Regions from separate parts of the Sporacetigenium sp. TC11 genome, predicted to be linked through region 2. Evidence: a T-box and tRNA genes for the amino acid it is inferred to sense, from the RefSeq annotation. Region 2 holds a T-box; the other holds one or more tRNA genes.
What was found. A T-box is a leader RNA that pairs with one kind of tRNA and senses whether it is charged. The one in region 2 lies ahead of leuS (leucine--tRNA ligase), so its partner is inferred to be a tRNA-Leu.
Positions count from the first base shown of each region.

Region 1: it has a tRNA-Leu gene. The T-box ahead of leuS (leucine--tRNA ligase) is inferred to sense a tRNA for this amino acid. The anticodon was not compared.

Region 1 is NZ_JBYVNY010000011.1:68-6,659, reverse strand. Features, by position in the region: gene ACUSRV_RS13815 (argininosuccinate synthase) at 1-935, shown strand, start outside; gene argH (argininosuccinate lyase) at 944-2,257, shown strand; tRNA gene ACUSRV_RS13805 (tRNA-Thr) at 2,384-2,458, shown strand; tRNA gene ACUSRV_RS13800 (tRNA-Leu) at 2,462-2,545, shown strand; tRNA gene ACUSRV_RS13795 (tRNA-Ser) at 2,555-2,643, shown strand; tRNA gene ACUSRV_RS13790 (tRNA-Ile) at 2,657-2,733, shown strand; tRNA gene ACUSRV_RS13785 (tRNA-Trp) at 2,739-2,814, shown strand; gene ACUSRV_RS13780 (hypothetical protein) at 2,948-3,295, shown strand; gene ACUSRV_RS13775 (hypothetical protein) at 3,346-3,867, shown strand; gene ACUSRV_RS13770 (tetratricopeptide repeat protein) at 3,900-6,020, opposite strand; gene ACUSRV_RS13765 (hypothetical protein) at 6,025-6,276, opposite strand.
Region 2 is NZ_JBYVNY010000003.1:178,639-186,849, forward strand. Features, by position in the region: gene obgE (GTPase ObgE) at 1-606, shown strand, start outside; partial or broken gene ACUSRV_RS06820 (YhbY family RNA-binding protein) at 621-908, shown strand; gene recX (recombination regulator RecX) at 1,013-1,651, opposite strand; gene nadD (nicotinate-nucleotide adenylyltransferase) at 1,859-2,530, shown strand; gene yqeK (bis(5'-nucleosyl)-tetraphosphatase (symmetrical) YqeK) at 2,542-3,108, shown strand; gene rsfS (ribosome silencing factor) at 3,207-3,557, shown strand; T-box leader at 3,602-3,788, shown strand; gene leuS (leucine--tRNA ligase) at 3,843-6,257, shown strand; gene ilvA (threonine ammonia-lyase) at 6,487-7,698, shown strand; gene ACUSRV_RS06855 (RidA family protein) at 7,851-8,211, shown strand, end outside.

The DNA of each region.
Region 1 (6,592 bases), on a different contig from region 2:
TTGGAACTTCTTTAGCAAGACCTATAATAGCTAAAAAGTTAGTTGAAATAGCTCATAAAGAAGGGGCAAAGTATATATGCCACGGATGCACAGGTAAGGGAAATGACCAAGTTAGATTTGAGTCAGCAATAGCAGCACTTGACCCAACTATAAAAATAATAGCTCCTTGGAGAGTATGGGATATAAAATCAAGAGAAGATGCTATAGAATACGCTGCACAAAAGGAAATAGCTATATCAGTTACAAAGGAAAAGATATATTCAGTAGATGCTAACCTTTGGCATATATCTACTGAAGGTGGAGACATAGAATGTCTAGAAAATGAACATAATAAAGATGTATATAAAAAATGCGTTGACCCTGAGGATGCACCAGATACTCCTGAGTATATAGAAATATACTTTGAAAAAGGTGTACCTAAGAAAATAAATGGAAAAGAAATTGCTCCCGTAGAACTTGTAAAAAATCTAAATGATTTAGGAGCTAAACATGGTATAGGTATTATAGATATACTAGAAAACAGACTAGTAGGTATGAAATCAAGAGGAGTATACGAAACTCCAGGTGGTACTATATTATATGAAGCACATAATATCTTAGAAAGTGCAACTTTAGAAAAAGATACACTTCATTTCAAACAAATAGTATCTATGAAGTATGCTGAGTTAATTTACAATGGTTTATGGTTTGGCGGATTAAAAGAATCAATAGATGCATTTGTTGAAAAAACACAAGAAAATGTAACTGGTACTGTAAAAGTTAAGTTATACAAAGGAAATATAAAACCAGCAGGTATATTTACTGAAAATGCATTATATGACCATGGTATTTCATCTTTTGGTAATAGTGAACTTTATGATCATAAAGATGCTGAAGGATTTATAAACTTATTTAGTTTACCACTTAAGATAAAATCTATGAAAACTAACAAGTAGGTGATAATATGAAACTTTGGGGCGGCAGATTTAAGAATTCAGAAAGTAAACTAATGGAGGATTTCAATTCCTCCCTTGGTTTTGACAAAAGAATGTACTTTGAAGATATAACTGGAAGTATAGCACATGTAAATATGCTTTGTAGTTGTAATATATTAAATGAAGAAGAAGCAAATAAGATAAAAGAAGGCCTCAGTGGTATATTGGCTGATATAGAAAATGGAAGTCTTATTATAGAAGGTGACTACGAAGATATTCATTCATTTGTTGAAACTAACCTTATAAAAAGAATAGGCGAACTAGGTAAAAAACTTCATACAGCTAGAAGTAGAAATGACCAAGTAGCTGTGGATACAAAGATGTATGCTAGAAAATACGCTTATTCAATTGTGAATAAAATAGATGAACTACTTTTAACTATAAAAAAATTAGGGGACAAAAATCCTTATATAATGCCAGGATATACTCATTTACAAAGAGCTCAAGTTGTTACATTTAAATATCACGTTATGGCTTATTATTCTATGTTCCTTAGAGATAAAAAGAGAATATTAAACTCAATAGATATGCTAAATGAAAATCCACTTGGGTGTTGTGCATTAGCTGGAACTACTTATGATATAGATAGAAGTGTAACTACAAAGTTGCTTAGCTTTTATAAACCTGTAGATAACTATTTAGATGGTGTTTCAGATAGAGATTATTTAATAGAAATGATGAGTAATTTTTCTTTAATAATGATGCATTTATCTAGATTGAGTGAAGAGCTAATACTGTTTAGTTCTAAGGAATTTGAATTTGTAACTATGAGTGATGAATTTTCAACTGGTTCATCAATAATGCCACAAAAGAAAAATCCAGATGCATGTGAACTTATAAGAGGTAAATGTGGAAGGGTATATGGAGACTTGATGGCACTTCTTACTACTATGAAGGGATTACCTCTTGCTTATAATAAAGATATGCAAGAAGATAAAGAATCTTTCTTTGATTCGTTAGATACAACTATAGCATGTTTATCAGTTATGAATGGGGTATTAGATACATTAACTGTAAATAAGGACAAGATGTTAAAGGCTGTTAAAAAAGGATTTTTAAATGCTACAGAAGTTGCGGATTATTTAGTTAAAGAAGGATTGGAATTTAGAAATGCACACAAAGTAGTTGGAAATATAGTTTTATACTGTGAAGAGAACAATAAAAATATAGAAGATCTAACGATGGATGAATTTTTAACATTTAGTAATTTATTTAAAGAAGATATTTATCCATATATAGATTATAACAACATATTAAAACAAGGTATAAAAAAGTATATATAATTCATAGGACTACAATAATAGTAGTCCTAATTTTTTTAAAAAAATATAAATTTTTTTGAAAAAATAATATTGACCACATATAAAAAAGGTGATATTATATAACTTGTCAAGCGATACAAAAAATATGCTAGTGTGGCTCAACGGTAGAGCAGCTGACTTGTAATCAGCAGGTTGTAGGTTCGATTCCTATCACTAGCTCCATATGCGGGTGTGGCGGAATTGGCAGACGCACCAGACTTAGGATCTGGCGCCTTGTGCGTGGGGGTTCAAGTCCCTCCACCCGCACCATAATAAAACGGAGAGGTGTCCGAGTGGTTTAAGGAGCTGGTCTTGAAAACCAGTGACTCCGCAAGGGGCCGTGGGTTCGAATCCCACCCTCTCCGCCATTTTTTTATTTTTGGACCTTTAGCTCAGTTGGTTAGAGCGCCCGGCTCATAACCGGTAGGTCTGGGGTTCGAGTCCCTGAAGGTCCACCAAAAATAGGGGTGTAGCTCAGCTGGTAGAGCGTCGGTCTCCAAAACCGTGCGCCGGGGGTTCGAATCCCTCCACCCCTGCCAATATAATAATGTATATAAAAAGAATTTGTCACTGACAAGTTCTTTTTTTGTTTTTAAAATAAATATAGTGGAATATAAGTGATCTTTTTTTCGTACAATTATATAAAGATTATTATACGAGGGGGATAATAGAATGAAATTATCAGAGTTAAAGGATAAAATTATAAAGGGTCAGAATATGGGTGCAGAAGTAGTATGTATAAATAAAGGACAAGAACTATGGGGTATAAAGGGGATTCTAGAACACTATAGATCTGGGAATTTAATGTTATGTGGATGTAAAGAAGACTCTATAAGTACTGTAGATTTTATTAAACTTGTAGATAAAACACTAGATGCATCTGGAGATTCTGATGTGAAAATAGTAGTTGTTGATCCATTATTAATAGAAGACAAAGATATTGAAAATATAAAATATGTACAATTTGCTCAGATAGACGATATAAAAATGATATTTATAAGTATTGAGAATAATATTTAATTATTATGACCATAATCGATATATACTAAAAGTTTATAGGGGTGAATAAAATGAGAAAAGGTATTAAGAAATTAGGAATATCGTTGTTAATTGTAATTTTTTCGGGTATGGGGTTATACTGGTATTCTAGCATAGAAGCACATCCAAAAAGTGTTGTTAGTTCAGAAACTGATACAAAAACAGAAGTTATAGTTGAAGAATCAAAAGTTGCAGTTGATGAACCAAAAAGTGGTAGTGAAGATATCAAAAAACAAGATGAAACTGTTAATATAAACAATGAAAATTTAATTGAAAGTAATAAAGCAAATAAGGATTTAAATGAAGTTAATAATCAAAATATTAAAAAAGAATTCACTGTTGAAGATGCCAAAAATTTACTAATACAGTATAATTCCAATGTTGATTATATATATCAAGGCGATGAAACAATGTTTAAAGAAGTTTTACAAGATAAAGGATATAAGGGGTATTTATTCTTGCCAAATGTAGATGGAGATATTGGATTTTTTGTAGACAAATATAATGGAGATATATATAAATTCCATCCAAGTGGATATATGGAAAAAATATAAAAGAAAGCCTACTTTAAATAAGTAGGCTTATTTTATTTAAGATACTTTTTTGTTTTTTCTTTATTATATTTTAGAAAATTATTGTACTTAACTAATTTTTCTAAAAGATCTAATATATGATTTATAAAATCCTCATTAGTTTTATCTAGGTTGTATGCTTTTATATATAAAGATAGTAATTCATCATAGATATTTTTATTTTTAATATAGTATATTACACTTTTAAATCTTTCGGTTGTAGGGTTTTTTGCATTTTTATTCTTACTTTTATTCATTGTAAAATGCGATAAATCCATTCCGTAATTTTTCTTTTTTTGAATGTTTATTATGGAAGCCAATCGAATTCCTTTATAATAGTAAAACATGGGATTGTTAGGGTTTAGCTTTATTAATTCGTCGTATAACTTTAATCCTTCATCATCAAAGTTATAGTGCCTAGTTATAATACTTTCGCTATTAGGATCGTATATAAAATTTGCTTCACAGTCTATTATAGAAATATGCGTTTTTACATAATTAAAAAATATTTCTTCTTCTTTTAACTTCCAAACCTCTTGGAGTTCTTTTTTTGATTTTACTAGATTAAGTATTTTACGACAGTAATTTAATGCTTGGGAATACATCTTTTCATATTTTATATTGGTATCTTTAAGTATATACTGTATATATTTATCGTATATATTACATAGTTCATTTAAATATAAATAAATTTCTCTAGACTCATCTCCATAAATTATATTTAGGATTTTTAACTTTTCATCTAAAGATTTAAAAGCTATATCTATATATTCATTATCAACTAGTATTTCACTAGATAAATAAAAATCTATTTTATTTTTATCAAAATGTTCATCTATTATAAGCGAATAACAAACTAAAGCATAATCATAAAGATTTGATTCTTGTAGTAATTTGGCTTTCTCAAATAAAAATAAGTATTTATTTTGAGGTTCAATTTCTAAACATTCATCTAATATATCTATTAAATCTATACGTCTATCTTGTATAGAAGTGAATACAATTGGTGAGTTAAGTGAATTAGATATATATATATCGTCTCCTTGAAACTTATTTTGCCCAAATGAAAATTTGTCAGTTTTAATATCATTTAACAATTTAGATATTAAAGATATTAAGTTTATATACCCTGGAAATCTAACTAAACTATTGAGATGATTTATTTTTAGCTGTATATTGAATAAATTTTTATAATCTCGTCTATTGAATAGAATTTCTCTTATATAATTTATACAATCCTTGTATTCTAACATACCTGAAAAAGGTATATCAGAAATATCAGTTTCGTATGATACTTTTACATAATGTATATAACTTCTGAAATCAAGGTCATTAATGCCTAATGAATAGTATATATCAAAACATTGTAATAGGTCTACCAGTAAATTATCATAGTTTTTACCTTCATAATTTTTTTTGCAATCAGTAGTTACTTTATCTAAAAGCCTAATAGAACTAAATTTTGCATCATCAAATAATGTTTTAGACAATTCAAGATATTTTTTTGCATCAAAACAATTTAGTATTACTTCTTCAAATTTATTTTGCTTTTGTAATATCAACCCCTTGAATTCATATATATCCAAATATTGTTTGCTTATATTTTCACCGTTGACGTTATCTAATATTTCACTTAGACATTTTAAGGCTTCATCGAGCATATTGCTTTTATAAAAACATCTAGAGAGCCAATAGTAAGTCCAAATTTCATTAGATAGACTTAAAGACATTTTATAACTTTCTATGGCCTTAGGATATTGATTTTTGGACTCGTAACATATTCCTAATAAAAAATAAGTTGATTTATCGTTTGGATTTAATAGTATAACATCTTTAAGCATGATTATGGCATCTGAAAATGTATAAGAATAGTTAAATATAGATATTGATTCTGTATCCGTATACTTAATATTCCCGTGTAGTCTTAAAAAACCTTCGTAACATTTTAGGATATTATCAAATCTATACTTAAGTTCTTCGTCGTATTCAATATCGTTAATATAGGTAATGGCATAGTCAAAGATTTTTTTATAATAAATAGTTATATCTTCTATTTTATTTGCTTTCTCTACGTTATTTGTTATATAACTGATTAATGATTCTACGCTAAATGTTGATAGTCCTATATAACTCATATTCTCACCTCTCATCTTCATTTCTAGATGTAGTAACGACAAAACTCGAGTAGATAGTTTCCAATTTCTTTACATAATATGAAGACTTTATATAAGTATAGAAGCTATTTTCATCTAGTTCATTATTTATATTTGTTTTAGAAGTTTGCATATTTAATTCTAGCATTTTGAAAAGTTCTAATAATTCTTCATAATCAACTTTATCTTGATTTTGTAAAACTTTATCTATTTTTTCATATATATATTTATTTTCCAATAATTGTCCTCCTTTAATTTATAAAAGATTTAAGTATGGTCTTTATTTAAATATATGAAGTTAGAATAGATTCGAGAATAAATTTATATACCATGAACTTCCAGGGTGTAGTTATATAAAAAGTTTGACTTAATATACTTAAGGTGGTATAGTATTACTTGTCCTCGAAAAAGGAAGAAAAAGGTCGAAAAATAAGTTGACAACAGATTTTAGAGATGGTATAGTTATACTTGTCCTTAAGAAAAGGACAAAAGATAATTGAACTTTGAAAATTAAACAGTAGGATAATTAAACACCATTTATTTAAAAGTAATGC
Region 2 (8,211 bases):
GGTCATGACTTCTTAAGGCACGTTGAAAGAACAAAGGTACTAATCCATATAGTAGATGTATCTGGAGTAGAAGGAAGAGACCCTATAGAAGATTTTGATAAGATAAACAATGAACTTAATTTATATAACGAAAAGTTAGCGTCTAGACCACAAATAGCAGTTGCAAACAAAATGGATTTACCAGATGCACAGGAAAACTTTGAGATATTCAAAGAAGAGCTAGAATCTAGAGGACATAAGGTATTTGCTATGTCTGCTGCTACTCGTCAAGGGATAGATGATGTTATAACATATGTTTCTCAGCTTCTAAAAGAAGTTGAAGACGTAGAGTTAGTATCTGAAGAAGAAATGTATAGAGAAGAATTAGCTCCAGAAACTAATGAAGATCAAATAAGTATAGAAGTTGATGAAGATGGAGTATACGTTGTTACAGGTAAAGCTCTTAAGAGAATATTATATTCTGTTAACTTTGACGATATGGAATCTCTTCAATACTTCCAAAAAGTTATGGAATCTAGAGGAATATTTGATAGATTAAGAGAAATGGGAATAGACGACGGAGATTCTGTTAGAATATACGACTTAGAATTTGAATTCTACGATTAAAAAGAGGTGGCAAAATGTTAAAAGGAAAGAAAAGATCATATTTAAAATCTATAGCTAATGGACTTAAACCTATAACTCAAATAGGTAAAGAGGGAATCAGCGAGGCATTTTTAGAACAATTAGATAATGCATTAACATCTAGAGAAATAGTAAAAGTTACTATATTAGATAATGCAGGTCTTGATGCTAAAGAAACAGCAAATTATATATGTGAAAAATTAAGAGCAGAATTTGTTCAAGCCATAGGTTCTAAATTTACTATATATAGAAAAAATCACGACAACCCACAAATAATTTTTCCAAGATAATAAAAGCTGGTATATACCAGCTTTTTTAAATTTCCAACCTTTTGTTTGAGCAACGGGCCTGCTTTCCAAGGTAGTTGGCGATATGAGCAAAGTGAATTTTAATATTCATATTCTTCATAATTTAATAACTTACTAAGTACTCTCTTTACTGTATCGTATTCAAACCCTTTGGAAGTTAGATGTTGTGCAATTTTTCTATATATTTTAGTCCTTTCTTCATTTTTAACTCTTTCATATCTTTTTTTAGCTAAATACATGGCATTTTCAAATTCTATATTTTCATCAACCTTAGATACAGCATCATTTATAGTATTTTTATCAATACCTTTAGTATATAGATTTTGTTTTATTCTGTTTTTTCCATATTTATTTAATTTCACATTTGTATTTGTTATTTTAGAGGCTAAAGTTTCATCGTTTATAAAATTGTATTTCTTTAAGAAATCAATAACATTATCTACAACATCTTCATCGAAATTATTTAATAACTTGATCTTTAAATTTTTTTCGGATTGATCACATTTAGAAAGTATGGTCAAAGCTTTATTTTTAGCTTTTATATACATTTCTTGGTTTAAAAATTCCTTTAATTTTTCTTCATCTATTTCTTGGCCTTTTTTAATTCCTAGAGTATATACTATTTCTTTGTAAACACCCATAAAAAATTTATCATCTAAATATATATTAACTCTATCTTCATTTTTTTGTTGTACTTCTATTTTTGTTATTATGGACATAATATCCTCCTTAGTCAAAAGTATATATAATAAGATTATACCTAAATAAACTATTCTATATAATAACATTTAAAGTATATGTAAATCAAATACAGGACTAATATTTATTTTATGTATAATAATAAACTTAGAATTATATTTTATTCTGTTATAGTATGGTAATAAATGTTAAAATAGAAGAGATACTATAAACAAAGGAGAATGTTTATGAATATAGATTTATTGGTAAAGGAATCTATAAAGGCAAACCTAGCTAAAAACAAAAAAAGAAGTAATTTCAAAAAAATTGGGATAATGGGTGGTACATTTGATCCTATACATTATGCTCATTTGGCTACAGCTGAATTTATAAGAATAAAATATCAATTAGATAAAATACTATTTATACCATCTGGAAATCCACCACATAAAACTAATAGAACTATTATAGATAAATATCATAGATATAATATGGTTCTTTTGTCTACAATGACTAATGAAAAATTTGAAGTGTCTTCAATAGAAATAGATAAAGATGAAAAAACTTATACAGTAGATACATTAAGACAACTAAATATTATATATCCAGATTCAAAACTTTACTTTATAACAGGTGCAGATGCTATATGTGATATAGAGTCTTGGAGAGATGTAGAAGAAAACTTCAAACTGGCTACATTTATTGCAGCTACTAGACCTGGAATAAGCTTGCTAAAGGCTCAAGATAAAATAGAGAAATTAAGAGAAAAATATAATGCAAATATACTTACTATATATGTTCCATCTCTTGATATATCATCTACTTATATAAGAGAACAAATAAAAGAAAATAATTCAGTTAGGTATTTAATACCAGAAAATGTGGAAAAATATATACATGAAAAGCTATTGTACAAATAGGGGAGATTTAAATGGAAATAAATAAAATTAAAGAAAAATTAAAGACAATGTTGCCAGAAAAAAGATTAATTCACTCTTTAAATGTAGTTAAGGAATCTATGAAATTGTCCAAGATATATGAAATAGATGAAGAAAAATGTATTATAGCAGCACTACTTCATGATTGTGCTAAGTATTTTACTAAAGAACAAGTATATTATTATGTAAGTGAGTACAATATAGATTTAGATGATATGGAAGAAGATGACATATCTTTATCTCATAGTATTATAGGTTCTTATATAGCAAAATATAAATTCGATATAGTTGATGAAGAAATTTTAAATGCAATAAGATATCATACAACAGGTAGAGAAAATATGTCTTTACTTGAAAAAATAATATATATAGCTGATTTAACAGAAGAGGGAAGAAAATATCCAGGATTAGATAAACTTAGAGAAAAAGCTTACAACAAGGAGCTAGATGAAGCTTTACTTATATCTTTTAACAATACTATTAAATATGTTATAGATATTGAGAAATTGATACATCCTAGAACTATAAAAGCAAGAAACTATATACTGAAAAACAAATAAAACTTAATATAATACTATAATATGGCATTTTGTGGTATAATATCAAACAGTGTCTTTATTAAACAACAGGAGGTAAATGAATGATAAACAATGAAAATATATCTGTAGAACAAATGTTAAAAATAGCATATGATGCAATAGATGACAAAAAAGGTGAAGATATAACTGTATTAAATATAGGTGCAATATCAACTTTATGCGATTATTTCGTTATAGCAAGTGCATCTTCTCAAAGACAAGTAAAAGCTATAGCAGACAATGTACAAGATGAATTAACAAAATTAGGAATAGAGCCTAGAGGAAAAGAAGGCATGACTGCTCAAGACTGGATATTGTTAGATTATGGAGATATAATGGTTCATGTATTCTACAACGAAGAAAGAGCTTTTTATAACTTAGAAAGATTATGGAGAGATGCACCACAGATAGATGTTGACAACTTAAAATAAAAGTGGTATTATATGAAATTATATTAAGAAAATTCCAAATTTATCAAATAGTCTAGAGTAGTAAAAGAAATATATTTTTACAGAGAGCTAGTGGTGGTGAAAACTAGCAAAATATATCTTTGAACTTGCTAGAAATATCTATTTGGCCTTGGTAGGCTTAAATACTAACTAAGAGGGCTATAATTATAGCCAATTAGGGTGGTACCGCGAGAATGAACCCTCGTCCCTAACCATAGGGATGGAGGGTTTTTTGTTGTTTAAATTTATATATAGGGAGGGTAAAAAATGTCAGTTTACAATTTTAAAAACATAGAACAAAAATGGCAACAAAAATGGGAAGACAAAGACCAATACAGAACAGTAGAAAGCGAAAAGCCGAAATATTATACTTTGGAAATGTTTCCTTATCCATCAGGTAAAATACATATGGGTCACGTTAGAAACTACTCTATAGGAGATGTTGTAGCTAGATTTAAAAAAATGGAAGGATATAATGTACTTCATCCAATGGGATGGGATTCATTTGGTCTTCCAGCAGAAAATGCAGCTATAAAACATGGAATACATCCAAATAAATGGACAAATGAAAACATAGATGATATGAAAGACCAATTAAGGTTATTAGGTCTTAGTTATGATTGGGATAGAGAGGTAGCAACTTCACTTCCTGATTATTACAAATGGACTCAAGAGATATTTTTAAGATTCTATGAAAACGGACTTGCATATAAAAAGAAATCATATGTTAACTGGTGTCCATCTTGTCAAACAGTTTTGGCTAATGAACAAGTTGTAGGTGGATCATGTGAAAGATGTGACTCTGTAGTTAATAAAAAGGATTTAGAACAATGGTACTTAAAGATAACAGATTATGCTGAAAGACTTTTAAATGATTTAGATGGGTTAGATGGATGGCCTGAAAAAGTTAAAACTATGCAAAAGAACTGGATAGGAAAAAGTACAGGTGCAGAAATTGACTTTGATGTAGAAGGATATAATAAAAAAATAAAGGTATTCACAACTAGACCAGATACTGTATACGGTGTAACTTATATGGTATTGGCTCCAGACCATGAATACGTTAAAGAGTTTGTTGTTGGAACACAGTATGAAAAAGAAGTAGATGAATTTGTTCAAAAAACAAATAAAATGACTGAAATAGAGAGAACTTCTACTGATACAGAAAAAGAAGGGATATTCATAGGAAAATATGCTATAAATCCAGTTAATGGAAATAAAGTTCCAGTTTGGATAGCTAACTATGTATTATCTGATTATGGCACAGGTGCTGTTATGGCAGTTCCAGCCCATGATGAAAGAGATAATGAATTTGCACAAAAATATAACTTAGAAATAATAGAAGTTATAGATGAAAATAATAAGATGATAAATTCAGAAGAATTCAATGAAATGGATAATGCTAAAGCATTTGAAAAAATAGTTGAAAAAATAGCATCAGAAAATAGAGGTCAGAAAACTGTTAATTATAGATTAAGAGACTGGTTAATATCAAGACAGAGATACTGGGGATGTCCAATACCAGTAGTATATTGTGATGATTGCGGAACTGTACCAGTAGATAGAAGTGATTTACCAGTTCTTTTACCAACAGATGTTGAATTTACAGGTACTGGAAAATCGCCACTTACAACATCTAAGGCCTTTATGAATGCTACTTGTCCTAAGTGTGGTAAAGAAGCTACAAGAGAAACTGATACTATGGATACATTTATAGATTCTTCTTGGTATTTCTTAAGATTTATAGACCCACACAATACTGAAGAACCTTTTTCTAAAGATTTAGTACAAAAGTGGATGGCTGTTGATCAATATATAGGTGGGGTAGAACATGCTATACTTCATTTATTATATTCAAGATTCTTCGTTAAAGTATTCAAAGATTTAGGTATGGTTGATTTTGACGAACCATTTAAAAACCTATTAACTCAAGGTATGGTATTAAAAGATGGAATTAAAATGAGTAAGTCAAAAGGAAATATAGTAGCCCCTCTTGAGATAATAGAAAAATATGGAGCAGATACTGCTAGATTATTCGTTTTATTTGCAGCACCTCCTGAAAGAGATTTAGATTGGTCAGAACAAGGTGTTGAAGGATGTTTTAGATTCTTAAACAGAGTATATAGATTGGTTGATGAATTAAAGGATGTAGCTAATACTAATGTAGATTTAGGTAAATTATCTAAAGAAGATAAAGAATTAAGATACGTAATAAATGCTACATTAAAGAAGGTTACAGAAGATTTAAACAGAAAATTTGGATTCAACACTGCTATATCTGCCTTAATGGAATTAGTAAATGAAATGTATAAATATAAAGAACTTGAAAATAGAAATGAAGCTATAATGAAAAATGGTATAGAAACTATAATAACTATACTTGCACCATTTACTCCACATATAGGAGAAGAATTATGGAAGATGGTAGGAAATGAAGGCAGTGTATTTGATATTCAGTGGCCAAAATATGATGAAAAGGCACTTGTAAAAGATGAAGTAGAAGTAGTAGTTCAAATAAATGGTAAGTTAAGAGGGAAATTAAATCTTCCTTCAGATATATCTAAAGAAGAGATGGAAAAGATAGCTATGGAAGATGAAAAAATAAAATCCTTAGTTGAAGGTAAGACAATAATTAAAGTAGTTGGAGTTCCTAAAAAATTAGTAAATATAGTAGTTAAATAAAGTATAAAATATTAATTAATGTTAAAAGATAAAGGTGTACTAAATGCATCTTTATCTTTTTTTATGTTGAAAAATATATATTAAAATGAAATTGTAAATTTTTTGATAAATTTTAATATTATAAAAAACCGTTTTCTGTTGCAATTTGTCAAAAAAGGTTGTAAGATGATATTGGGATAAAAAAATAACAAAATTTAAAATTTAATTTATATATTAGGGAGTGAAAATAATGTCTATAGTTACATTACAAGATGTACAAACAGCTAGAGAAACTATAAAACATATCGTTAAGAAAACTGATTTATTAGAAAGTACTAAATTAAGTGAAGAAACAGGAAATAATGTATACTTAAAACTTGAAAACTTACAAAAAACAGGTTCTTTTAAAATAAGAGGGGCTTGTAATAAAATAGCTAATTTAACTGATGAAGAAAAGGCAAACGGTGTTATAGCTTCAAGTGCTGGTAACCATGCACAAGGGGTTGCACTAGGAGCTCGTATGAGTGGAATAAAGTCAACAATAGTAATGCCTGCTACTGCACCACTTGCAAAAGTAACTGCTACTAAAGGATATGGAGCAGAAGTTATATTAAACGGTTTAGTATATGATGATGCTTATGCAAAAGCAGTTGAAGTACAAAAAGAAACAGGAGCAACTTTCTTACATCCTTTTAATGATAAATATGTTATAGCTGGTCAAGGAACAATAGCTTTAGAAATATTTGAAGACTTAGAAAACGTTGACACTATATTATGTCCAATAGGTGGAGGCGGTATAATAGCTGGTATAGCTGTTGCTGCTAAGGCTATTAAACCAAGTATAAAAATAGTTGGTGTTCAAACTGCTAACATCCCATCAATGAAAGAATCTTTAGCAAATGGAGAAGTTACAACAGCTTTCAATGCTACAACAATAGCTGATGGAATAGCTGTTAAAACTCCTGGAGATTTAACTTTTGAAATAATAAAAGAATTAGTTGATGAGGTTATAACAGTAGAAGAGGAAGAAATATCTCATGCTATGTTATTCTTATTAGAAAAACAAAAAATAGTTGCTGAAGGATCAGGAGCTGTATCTGTAGCTGCATTAATAAATGGTAAATATGAAGCTAAAGGCGAAAACATTGTATGTATAGTATCTGGTGGTAATGTGGACGTTAACATGACTTATAGAGTTATAGATACTGCTTTAGCTAAAGAAGGAAGAAGATATACATTTGAAACAGTTGTAGAAGATAGACCAGGTGGATTAGCAGAATTAACAAAGGTTATCGAAACAACTAAAGCAAATATATTAGCTGCAAACTTAACAAGATTGTCATCTGGAACAAAATTAGGAACTCAAAAGGTTGAAATAGTTCTTGAAACAATTGATAGAAATCATATAGCTGAAGTTAGAGATGCTGTAATGAAAGCTGGATTTAATATATTTGAAATATAATATAAAATATTTGAGGAAATTATAGGGTTATTTGCCTATAATTTCCTATTTATCTATAAAATATGTATACAAAATTTTTAAAAATATAGTATAATAGTTGTAATCAAATGAAAAAATAATATATGTACGAATTGTATTAAGGAGGAAATAAAATGAACAAGCAAATAATACACACAGAAAAAGCTCCAGCAGCAATAGGTCCTTACTCTCAAGCTATAAAAGCTGGAAACTTATTATTTATATCTGGACAAGTTCCATTTAATCCAGAAACTATGGAAATAGTTGAAGGTGGAGTTGAAGAACAAACTACTAGAGTATTAGAAAACTTAAAAGCTATATTAGCAGAAGCTGGTGCTAGTTTTGATAACGTTGTTAAAACTACAGTTTTCATAAAAGACATGAACGAGTTCGGAATGATAAACGAAATATATGCTAAATACTTTGGAGAAAACAAGCCAGCTAGAGCTTGTGTAGAAGTAGCTAGATTACCAAGAGACGTTAAGGTTGAAATAG